3 regions of the Paracoccus sp. SJTW-4 genome follow, and region 3 is predicted to be linked to each of the others. Evidence: riboswitches for the same ligand, from Rfam matches in the RefSeq annotation. Region 3 holds a riboswitch; each other region holds the start of a gene.
What was found. Region 3 has a riboswitch for cobalamin ahead of RSP45_RS12280 (TonB-dependent receptor plug domain-containing protein). Riboswitches for the same ligand answer to the same signal wherever they lie in the genome.
Positions count from the first base shown of each region.

Region 1 (3,269 bases), 1.2 Mb from region 3:
CTTTACGCGGGCGATTACGACCGCCGCTTCCGCCCCGTGGGCAGCGCCCCGAGGTACCCGGAATGAGCGCGGCGACCCCTGGGTTGATCGTCGCCGCGCCGGCCTCGGGGACCGGCAAGACCACCGTGGCGCTGGGGCTGATGGCGGCGTTTCGCGCGCAGGGGCTGGCGGTGCAACCCTTCAAGAACGGCCCCGACTATATTGATCCCGGGTTTCATGCCGCGGCGACCGGGCGGCAGTCCTTCAACCTTGACAGTTGGGCGATGGCGGCGCCGCGCATCGCCGGGCTGGTCGGCGCCGCGGCGGATGCGGATCTGGCGATCGCCGAGGGCTCGATGGGGCTCTTCGACGGGGTGGCGCTGCCGGGTGAGGCCGGCACCGGCAGCGGGGCAGAGCTGGCGGCGCTGACCGGCTGGCCGGTGCTGCTGGTGCTGGATGTGTCCGGGCAGGCGCAATCGGCGGCGGCGACCGCGCTGGGGTTCGCACGGCTGCGTCCCGATCTGCAACTGGCGGGGGTGGTGCTGAACCGCGTCGCCTCAGTCCGCCACGAGGCGCTGGTGCGCGACGGCATGGCGCAAGCGGGCATCACCGTGCTGGGGGCGCTGCCCCGCCGCCCCGATCTGGAACTGCCCGAGCGGCATCTGGGGCTAGTGCAGGCCGAGGAACAGTCGGACCTGACCGCCCGCATCGACGCGCTGGCCGAGTTCATCGCCGCGCATTGCGATCTTGCCGCGATAAGGGCGGCGGCAAGCGGCATCCTGCCCCCCGCCGCGCCCCTGCCGGTCACGCCCCCCGGCCAGCGCATCGCCCTGTCGCGGGATGCGGCGTTTTCCTTTGTCTACCCGCATCTGCTGGCCGGCTGGCGGGCGGCGGGGGCCGAGGTGGTGACGTTTTCGCCCCTGGCCGATCAGGGGCCGGACGCTGCGGCCGATGTCTGCTGGCTGCCGGGCGGCTATCCCGAACTTCACGCCGGGCGGCTGGCGGCAGCTGGAAATTTCCACCGCGCGCTGGCGGATTTCGCGGCCTCTCGCCCGGTGCATGGCGAATGCGGCGGCTATATGGTGCTGGGGCAGGGATTGGTCACGGCGGACGGCACGAGGCACCGCATGACCGGGCTGCTGGGGCTGGAAACCAGCTTTGCCAAGCGCCGGATGAACCTCGGATACCGGCTGGCCGAGCTGCGCGCGCCGATGCCCGGCCACCCGCCGGGGACGCGGCTGCGCGGGCATGAGTTCCATTATGCCACCACCACCGCCCAACCCGACGCGGCGCTGGCGCTGGTGCGGGATGCGACGGGGGCGGAGCTGCCCGGCACCGGCTCGCGCCGCGGGAATGTCACCGGGACGTTCTTTCACCTGATTGCGGCTGCCAGTTAGTCTTTGGGGCCAGCGATCCTTGACGCAACCCGCCCATGCTGGCACATCGCAACAGACGGTTCCCCAAGCCGGAAAAACCGCACGGGGATGAAAAGGGAACGCGGTGAGGTGTAGCCATCAGGCGCCAAACCCGCGACTGCCCCCGCAACTGTAAGCGGCGAGCCGCCCCCGATTGCGCCACTGGCCCATGGGCCGGGAAGGCCAGGGGACCGGCCCCGACCCGCGAGTCAGGAGACCTGCCGTCAAAGCCCCGGGGCATTCCGCGCCCCAACCAACCACATTGCCGTCGGGGATGACGGGCAGGAGGGATACATGCATATCGAACCGGGCGTCGTTGACGCCACCAAGATCGTGCTGAGCTACGCGACCGCCGCGGGTGCCGCGGGCTATGCGGGCTGGATGGCGCTCAATGCGATCCGCGAACAGGGCGCGGGCTCGCTGCTGCTGCGCAGCGGGCTGGCCACCGCCGCCGTCTTCACCTTTTTTGAGGTGCTGCCGCATTTCCCGGTCGGCGTCAGCGAGGTGCATTTCATCCTCGGCTCGACGCTGCTGCTGCTGTTCGGGGCGGCGCCCGCGGCGGTCGGGCTGGGGCTGGGGCTGCTGGTGCAGGGGCTGTTCTTTGCCCCCTTCGACCTGCCGCAATTCGGGATGAACCTGACCACGCTGCTGGTGCCGCTGTTCGGGATCGAGGCCTTAGCGCGGCGCATCATCGCGCCGGGCACCCCCTATGTCGATCTGCGCTATGGGCAGGCGCTGGCGCTGTCGACCGCCTATCAGGCGGGCGTGGTCGCCTGGGTGGCGTTCTGGGTGCTTTACGGGCAAGGGGTATCCGTCGACACGCTGGCCGCGATCGGCAGTTTCGGCGCCGCCTACATGCTGGTGATCGTGATCGAGCCGCTGGCCGATCTGGCGGTGCTGGCGGCGGCGAAATCGCTGCGCGGCCTGCGCGGCTCGGCGCTGGTCACGCGGCGGCTGCATCACGCGGCCTGAACCTCAACGGCGCGGCCTTTGGCGGGCCGCGCCATTTCCAACGAGGCAGGCATGGAACTGCTGCTGATCGGCATCGGCACCGGCAACCCCGATCACCTGACGCGCGAGGCGGAAGCCGCGCTGCGCTCGGCCGATCTGGTGCTGATCCCCGACAAGGGCGAGGACAAGGCCGAGCTTGCCGCCCTGCGCGACGCGATCTGCGACGCGGTGGCGCCCGCGGTCCCGCGCGGGCGCTTTGCCGTGCCCGCGCGGCGCGCGGACGCCGGCTATCTGGCAGGGGTCGAGGACTGGCACGACGCGCTGGCCGCCGCCTGGGGCGCGGCCATTCCCCCCGGCACGGGGCGGGTGGCGCTGCTGGTCTGGGGCGACCCATCGCTTTACGATTCCACCCTGCGGATCGCGGCGCGGCTGCGCCCGGCGCCGCGTGTCCGCGTGGTGCCCGGCATCACCGCCCTGCAGGCGCTGACCGCGGCGCATGGGATCCCGCTGAACGATCTGGGCCGCCCGGTGGTCATCACCACCGGCCGGCAATTGCGCGACCACGGCTGGCCGCCGGGCGCTGACCGAGTGGCGGTGATGCTGGACGGGGATTGCGCCTTCCGCACGCTGGATCCGAGGGGCGTCAACATCTGGTGGGGCGCTTGCGTCGGGATGGCGCGGCAGCTGCTGGACCATGGCCCGCTGGCCGAGGCCGGGCCCCGCATCATTGCCGCCCGCGCCGCCGCCCGCGCCCGCCACGGCTGGGTGATGGACATCTATCTGCTGGCCCGGCAACCTGATTCCGGCCCCTGACGCCGCAGAAGCCTTTCGGTCGCCCGCCGTCTGCCCTAGATGAGGGGCAATGACGCCAGAAGGAGCCGCGGCATGGATGGAGACATGGACGCTCAGGCTTTCAGGAAACCC
Region 1 is NZ_CP136681.1:405,787-409,055, forward strand. Features, by position in the region: gene cobM (precorrin-4 C(11)-methyltransferase) at 1-66, shown strand, start outside; gene RSP45_RS02020 (cobyrinate a,c-diamide synthase) at 63-1,376, shown strand; cobalamin riboswitch at 1,416-1,635, shown strand; gene RSP45_RS02025 (energy-coupling factor ABC transporter permease) at 1,689-2,366, shown strand; gene cobF (precorrin-6A synthase (deacetylating)) at 2,418-3,158, shown strand; gene cysE (serine O-acetyltransferase) at 3,243-3,269, shown strand, end outside.
Region 1: another riboswitch for cobalamin. It lies ahead of RSP45_RS02025 (energy-coupling factor ABC transporter permease); the one in region 3 lies ahead of RSP45_RS12280 (TonB-dependent receptor plug domain-containing protein).

Region 2 (3,269 bases), 900 kb from region 3:
CCCGAATATCCGAACTGCTGAAACATGTCCGGGTTGACCGTCGCGCGCCCGACGGCGCTGCGCAGCCGCAGGTCGCCATCCGGTAGTTGCCAGGATGCCGCCACGTTCCACGAGGTCGCGTCGTGGAACACATCGTTCAGATCGCGGCGCAACCCGGCCTGGATGCTGGTGCCATTGTCGAACATCCCCTGATATTCAAGGGCGACCGACGTCATGTCGCGTTCGTAATCTCCAGAGCCATAAGAAGAATAGTTGACATAGGTTTCCCGCTGTTTCCCAATTGCAAAGTTCAGCTTTTGTGCAGCGTTGCGGGCAAGGGGCCCGTCGATGGCCCATGTTCCAGTGTAGCGCAGGGAACGCCGGCGCGAAGCGTCACCATAATCCGGCGCGCTTTCGCGGAAATGGTCCGTATCCTGGTTCATCCCGGACAAGGTCAGGCGATTCAGCAGCCTGCCGGCCATCGCTTCGGCCTCGGTCCAGAGCGAGCCATAGGTCTCATCTCGGTCTGCGGTCAGGTCGGCGTCAATGACATAGTCGTCGGGATTGTTGTCTTCGGCCGATACGGCTTCATCATACCCATATTTCTGCCAACTCCGGCGTAGCGTGAAGCCGGTGGTAATGCCGTCCCCAAGCTCGTAGGAGCCGTCGAGGACCACCGTCTCGCGGTCGTTGAAATCACGGTCGCCGCCGGGGGTCCGTGAGGTGTCATCGCCATCGGTATGTCGGGCTGCGGCGGATAAGCTGAGACTGCCGCGAGCGCCTGCCGCGCGGACAAAGACATTGGCGGCGCGGGTGTTCTGCCCCCCGAATTCTACGCCTGCGCCATAGCTCAGTCCCGGTGCTTCGGCGCGCCTGGTCGTAATCGAGATCACCCCCGAGGTGGCATTGGGACCGTGGATTGCCGATTGCGGGCCGCGCAGGATCTCGATCCGCTCGATATCCGCGGCCAGCATACCGCTGAAGCCATAGTCGCCGCTACCAGGGGAATTGGCTTCCACGCCGTCGATCAGCACCAGCACATGATTGGATTCGCCACCCCGGATGCGAATGCCAGTCAATGTCTCGCCGGTCGAGGCCACGGAAACTCCCGGCACGCTACGCAGTGCGTCCTGCACCGTAGCAAGGCCGCGTGTCTCGATCTCCTCGCCGGTCAGGACGGTATGGGCGCGGGCAAATCCATCGGCGGCAAAGGGAGTCAATCCCCCCGACAGGATGATCGGGTCCAGCAGGATCGGCTCCTGCGCCCGCGCGGGGGCGGCGGTGGTCAGCGCAAGCGCCAGCGGTGCGGCGGTCAGGCCAAGGCGGCGGAAGGGTTCGGACATGGCGGTCCCCGGGTCGGGCGGCGGCGGTGGCGGCCGCGGATTGGAATCGGTCCGGGGGAAGCCCCGCAGACAGTGCTGGTTCACCGCTGCGGCTGGCCGCTTCGCTGGCGCGCCCCGCACCATCGAAAGGGTGATGTCCAAGCAGGTCTCCTGGCTTGCGGGTCAAGGCGGGCGCCGGCCTTCCCGGGGCTGCGGCCCCAGTGGCTCAGTTCGGCGCCGCTCTCCGCGCACAGTTGCGGGGGCAGCTACGGTTCCGGCCCGGGGGCCGTCCGTATTCCCTTTCAATCCGGCGAGGCCGGAACTTGGACAGCGGCAGATAGGCCGGAAGCCGGGCTTGCGTCAATGACCCGCGGCGCGGAGGGGGGCAGAACGGCCCCCACCCCCTGCGGCGGACGAATGGTGCGTGGCGAGCAGGCGCGAGGGCGGAAGCGGGCGGGGGAAGCAACCCAACCGGCCGGAGATCGGAGGCGGATGTATCCGCGCGGCGGGATCGGGTGCGAGGCCGCTTGGAAGGTAAGCGGCGGGGGGCGAGAAAGAAACAGTGCGGCCCCGGCGGCAGGGGACACGCGCGTGTGGCAGGACGCGGCCAGTCCGAAACCCCCTGAGCAGGTGCAACATGATGACGTATGGCCGCGCAGCGACCCAGGGCGCGCCGCGGGGCAGGCGGGAATCAGCCCCTCCCCGCAGGCCCAGGGACCCTTAGCGGCCCCGGGGCGCGGCGTAGATCGCGGCCCAGAACATGGTGCGGCCATCGGCCGCAACTGCGCGGCCGATGCCGAAATCCGTCGCCTGCGGCAGCATGATGTTGCGAAGATGCCCGTCCGAGCCGTTCCAGGCGTGCAGCACCTGTTCCAGGCTGAAGGGCCCGGCGGCGATGTTCTCGGCGGTGATGGCGGGCTTGTAGCCCACCCCCTTGACCCGCTGCGACGGGCCCTTGCTGGCAGAGCCGCGATGCGCCATCTGCCCGCGCATCGCCATGTCGCAGGCGTGGCGGGCCGCGGCCTCGGCCAGCTTGGGGTTGGGGCGCAGCGGCTGCAGCCCGGCGGCGGCGCGGCGGGCGCTGGTCACCTGTGCGGCGGCCTTGTTCTCGGCGGCGGCGGTGGCGAAGCACTGCGCCTGCCCGGGGGCGGCGGCCTGCACCAGGATGTCACCCGACACCTGCCGGATCCAGGCCGGGCGCGGGATTGCCGGTTCCGCCTGCATCACCGCGGGAAGCGCGATCATCACCCCTGCGACGATCAGCGAAATCAGCTTGTCCATGTCGGTCTTTGTCCAGAGCCACTTCCGTAAAGAACAACCAGAAGGAGTGGCGCCCTGACAAGCTTCAAGTAATTAAACTTGTTAACACCCCGCTGGTTGACGCCGCGTTCCGGCAGTCTTTCGCCTTGGATAACTTGCCCAACAGGCAGAACTCGGCGCATCCTTTCGGGAATGCGCCAACAAGGGGGGAAACGGATGTCGCGCTTTGCCAGCATTGCCGATCGGGACCGTATCGAGGCCGAGATGCCCTATGCCGAGCGGCCCTTGCCAAAGACGATCTATGCGTTCCTCAGCCGCACCCGCGCGCTGCACCCGCAGCGCCCGGCGCTGGGGTTCCAGCTGCTCTCGGACCCGAAAAGCCGCAAATGCGAGCTGAACTGGACCGAGTTCCACGAGCGCGTCACCGAAGCCGCGAACCTGTTTCGGTCGCTGGGGGTGAGGCCGGGGGACACGGTCGCCTATCTGCTGCCCAACTGCCTGGAAACGCCGACGGTGCTGCTGGCCGGGGCGACCGCGGGGATCGTCAACCCGATCAACCCGCTGCTCGAGCCCGAGCAGATCGCCAGCATCCTGCGCGAAAGCAACGCCAAGGTGCTGGTGACGCTGAAATCCATGCCCAAGACCGATGTCGCGCAAAAGGCCGCGGCGGCGCTGGAAATGGCGCCCTGCGTGCAGACCGTGCTCGAG
Region 2 is NZ_CP136681.1:77,725-80,993, forward strand. Features, by position in the region: gene RSP45_RS00375 (TonB-dependent receptor plug domain-containing protein) at 1-1,463, opposite strand, end outside; cobalamin riboswitch at 1,445-1,643, opposite strand; gene RSP45_RS00380 (CAP domain-containing protein) at 2,022-2,582, opposite strand; gene RSP45_RS00385 (acyl-CoA synthetase) at 2,778-3,269, shown strand, end outside.
Region 2: another riboswitch for cobalamin. It lies ahead of RSP45_RS00375 (TonB-dependent receptor plug domain-containing protein); the one in region 3 lies ahead of RSP45_RS12280 (TonB-dependent receptor plug domain-containing protein).

Region 3 (3,269 bases):
CGGCCCTGCAGCCGGATCTCGTCGGTCAGGTCGTAATGCGCGGCCAGGTTGACGGTGGTGAAGCCGGGCAGCTTGCTGTTGGCCGGGCTGGGGGTGGTGTAGTCCCAGCCGAACCACTCCATGTCATAGGTGCCGCTGACATGGCGGATATCCACCGACGCCAGCCCGCGCCCTGCGGCGAAACCCTGGCTGGCGCGCAGGCCCAGCTGGTGGCGCGGCGCGCGCACGATCGGCAGGCCGTTGGCCTGGGCCGCGTCGACATAGGTATAGTCGGCGCCCAGCGACAGGCTGTCGGTCGCCTGCAGGCTCACGCCCAGCTCGAACCCCTTGCGGGTGCTGGTGCCGGGCGCGTTGACCGCGCTGTCGGCGGTGCCGGTGATCATGTCGTCGATCTTGCTTTGAAAGACCGCAAAGGAGGCCAGCCCGCGTCCACCCGCAAACCCCAGATCGGCACCCAGCTCATAGTTCATGCTGCGCGCGGGCTTCAGGTCGGGGTTCCCTTCCCAGACGCCGGGAACATTGCCGTATTGCTGGAACATGGTCGGGTTGACATGGGCGCGGCCGGCCGCGGCCCGCAGCCGCAGATCCTGCCCCGGCACCTGCCATGCCGTTGCAAGATTCCAGGTCGTCGCATCGCGGAACACGTCGTTGAACTCGCGCCGCACCCCGGCCTGCACCGAGACGCCATCGGCAAAGCGGCCCTGATATTCCAGCGCCAGCGCATGGGTGTCACGCTGATAGGTGCCGCCGGGGTTGTAGCTGGAACGATAGGTCTCGCGCTCGGTTTCGGCTGCAACGATCAGCTTCTGGTCGGCGCTGCTTGCGTCGCGGCCATCCAGCGCCAAGCTGCCGGTATAGCGCAGGCTGCGGCGGGTCGAGCGGTCGTCGGATGTGGCCACGCCCGCGTCGAAATGATCCAGCGTCTGGTTCATGCCCGACAACGCCAGCCGGCTGTGCAGCCTGCCGTCCAGCGCCGCGGCCTCGAGCCAGAGCGCGCCATAGCTTTCGCCCCGCTTCGCGGTCAGCGGCGCGTCCAGCTGATAGTCACGCGGATCATCCACTGGCGAGGTGGTGGTGTCGTAGCCGTAGTCCTGCCAGCTGCGGCGCAGGGTGAAGCCGGCGGTCACCTCGTCGGTCAGCGCGTAGGACCCGCCCAGCGCCGCGGTGGTGAGGTCGTTAAAATCCTTGTCGCCGCCGCTGCGGGAATCGTCGTCGCCGTCGATATTGCGGGCGGACAGCGAAAGGCTCAGCGCCCCGCGCTCGCTGCGCTGGCGGATGTAGGTCGAGGCCGCGCGCGTGCCCAGCCCCCCGACCTCGGCCGCGCCGCCGTAGGACAGGCCCGGCTTGCCCGCCTGGGTGGTGGTGATCGAGATCACCCCCGCGGCGGCGTTCGAGCCGTAGATCGTCGATTGCGGGCCGCGCAGCACCTCGATCCGGTCGATCTCCGCAAGGTCCATGCCGGTGAACAGATACGAGCCGCCGCTGGGCGAGTTCGCCTCGACCCCGTCGATCAGCACCAGCACGTGGCTGAACTCGCTGCCCCGGATGCGGACCTGCGTATAGCTGTCGCCGGTCGAGGTGACCGCCACCCCCGGCACCCGCCGCAGGGCATCCTGCACCGAGGTCACGCCGGCGGCGGCCATGTCCCCGGCCGTCAGCACGGTGTAGGAGCGGGCGTAGTTTTCCGCCGCGAGCGGCGTCAGCCCGCCGGAAATCACGATGGGGTCGAGGGTCAGCGTATCGGGCAGTCCCGCGTCCTGCGCGAGGACGGCCATCGGCGCAAGCGCCGCACAAAAAGCGATCCCTGGGATCTGGGGGCGGATCATGACATTGCCTTTCCCACGCAGGCGGCGCCTGCGGATTACAGATTGGCCGGCGGGAAAAAGGCGCACCTTCCCCGCAGACCGGTTGGGTGTCACCGCTGCGGGAGGCCGCTTTCCATGCGCGCCCCGCGCAGGAAATGGGTGATCGCTTGGGCAGGTCTCCTGGCTCGCGGGTCAGGGCTCGGGCCGGTCTTCCCGGGACATTGGGTCCCAGTGACATGGTCGGCCGTCGCTCGCCGCTTACAGTTGCGGGGGCAGCCGCGGCTTTGCCCTCAGGCGCACCGCAGTTCCCTTTTAATCCAGCGGCAAGCCGCCGGAACCAAAGCTGCCCCTGTCATGGCAAACCGTTCGGCAAAGTCAAGGCGATTGCGCGGGCCGATGGGCGCGGCTTGCTCGGGCCCCTGCCCCGGCCGTTGCGCCGGATTTCAGCCCGGCGGGGCGGGCGGCTCCAGCCGCCGGATCGCGGGCCAGTAGTCGGCCAGCCACAGCAGGAAACCCGCCGCCCACAGGACCACGGCCAGCAGGTGCAGCGGGCCGGGGGGCCAAGGGGCCAGCCCCATGTCCGGCAGCGCCCGCAGCAGCACCGCCGCGGCGGCCAGCGCGAACCCTGCCCGCGTGGCCAGGTTGAGGCCCAGCCCCTGCCCGGTATGGAACCGCCCCGCGATTGCCAGCACCGCCAGCACGCCGAGCCCCAGCCCGCCCATCAGCGCCAGATGCAGCGGCCCGGCCGCGGCCCAAGGGGCGCCCAGCCCGGCCGCGCCCAGTCCCAGAAGCCCCAGCCCGGCAAAGCCCGCGGCCCCCATCAGCACCATGATCTCGGCCCGCAGCGCCTCGGGGCCGACAAAGCCCTCGGCCATGCGGTCCATGAAGGCGGCGCCGGCGGCGATCCACAGGAAGCCGGCGACCGCGGGCGACAGGCCGGCGATCTCTGCGGCCAGCGCCAGCGCCACCAGCCCGGCCGCGAGATTGCGCCGCCCCGGATGCGGCCGGAACGGAGAGCTGCGCTCGGACGGGTCCAGCACGATATTGGTGATCGGGACGGTGATGCGCGACAGCGCCAGGCTCAGCAGGCCAAGGAAGGTCAGCCCGGCCAGCCGCAGCCACTCGGCCGCGGCCACGCCGTCGCCCGCCAGCATCGCCAGCCGCGCCATCATGCAGCCCACCGCCAGCGCGAACAGCCATGCGGCAAAGACCACGACGCGGGTGCTGCGCTGGCGGATGGTCAGCTGCAGAAGATAGGCGATCAGCAGCACCAGCCAGCCCATGTCGGCCAGCATCGCGGGCAGGACCAGCGCGTCGGCGCCGACCAGCCCCGCGACCCGCGCCGCCCCCCACAGCGCCGCCAGCACCCACAGCGCCCCGCCCCGCAGCCGCGGGGTGTCGGTCCATTCCGGCGCAGCCGTGGTCAGGAAACCCAGCAGCGCCGCGCCCCAGGCGCCGAACACC
Region 3 is NZ_CP136681.1:2,503,305-2,506,573, reverse strand. Features, by position in the region: gene RSP45_RS12280 (TonB-dependent receptor plug domain-containing protein) at 1-1,826, opposite strand, end outside; cobalamin riboswitch at 1,958-2,162, opposite strand; gene RSP45_RS12275 (NnrS family protein) at 2,249-3,269, opposite strand, start outside.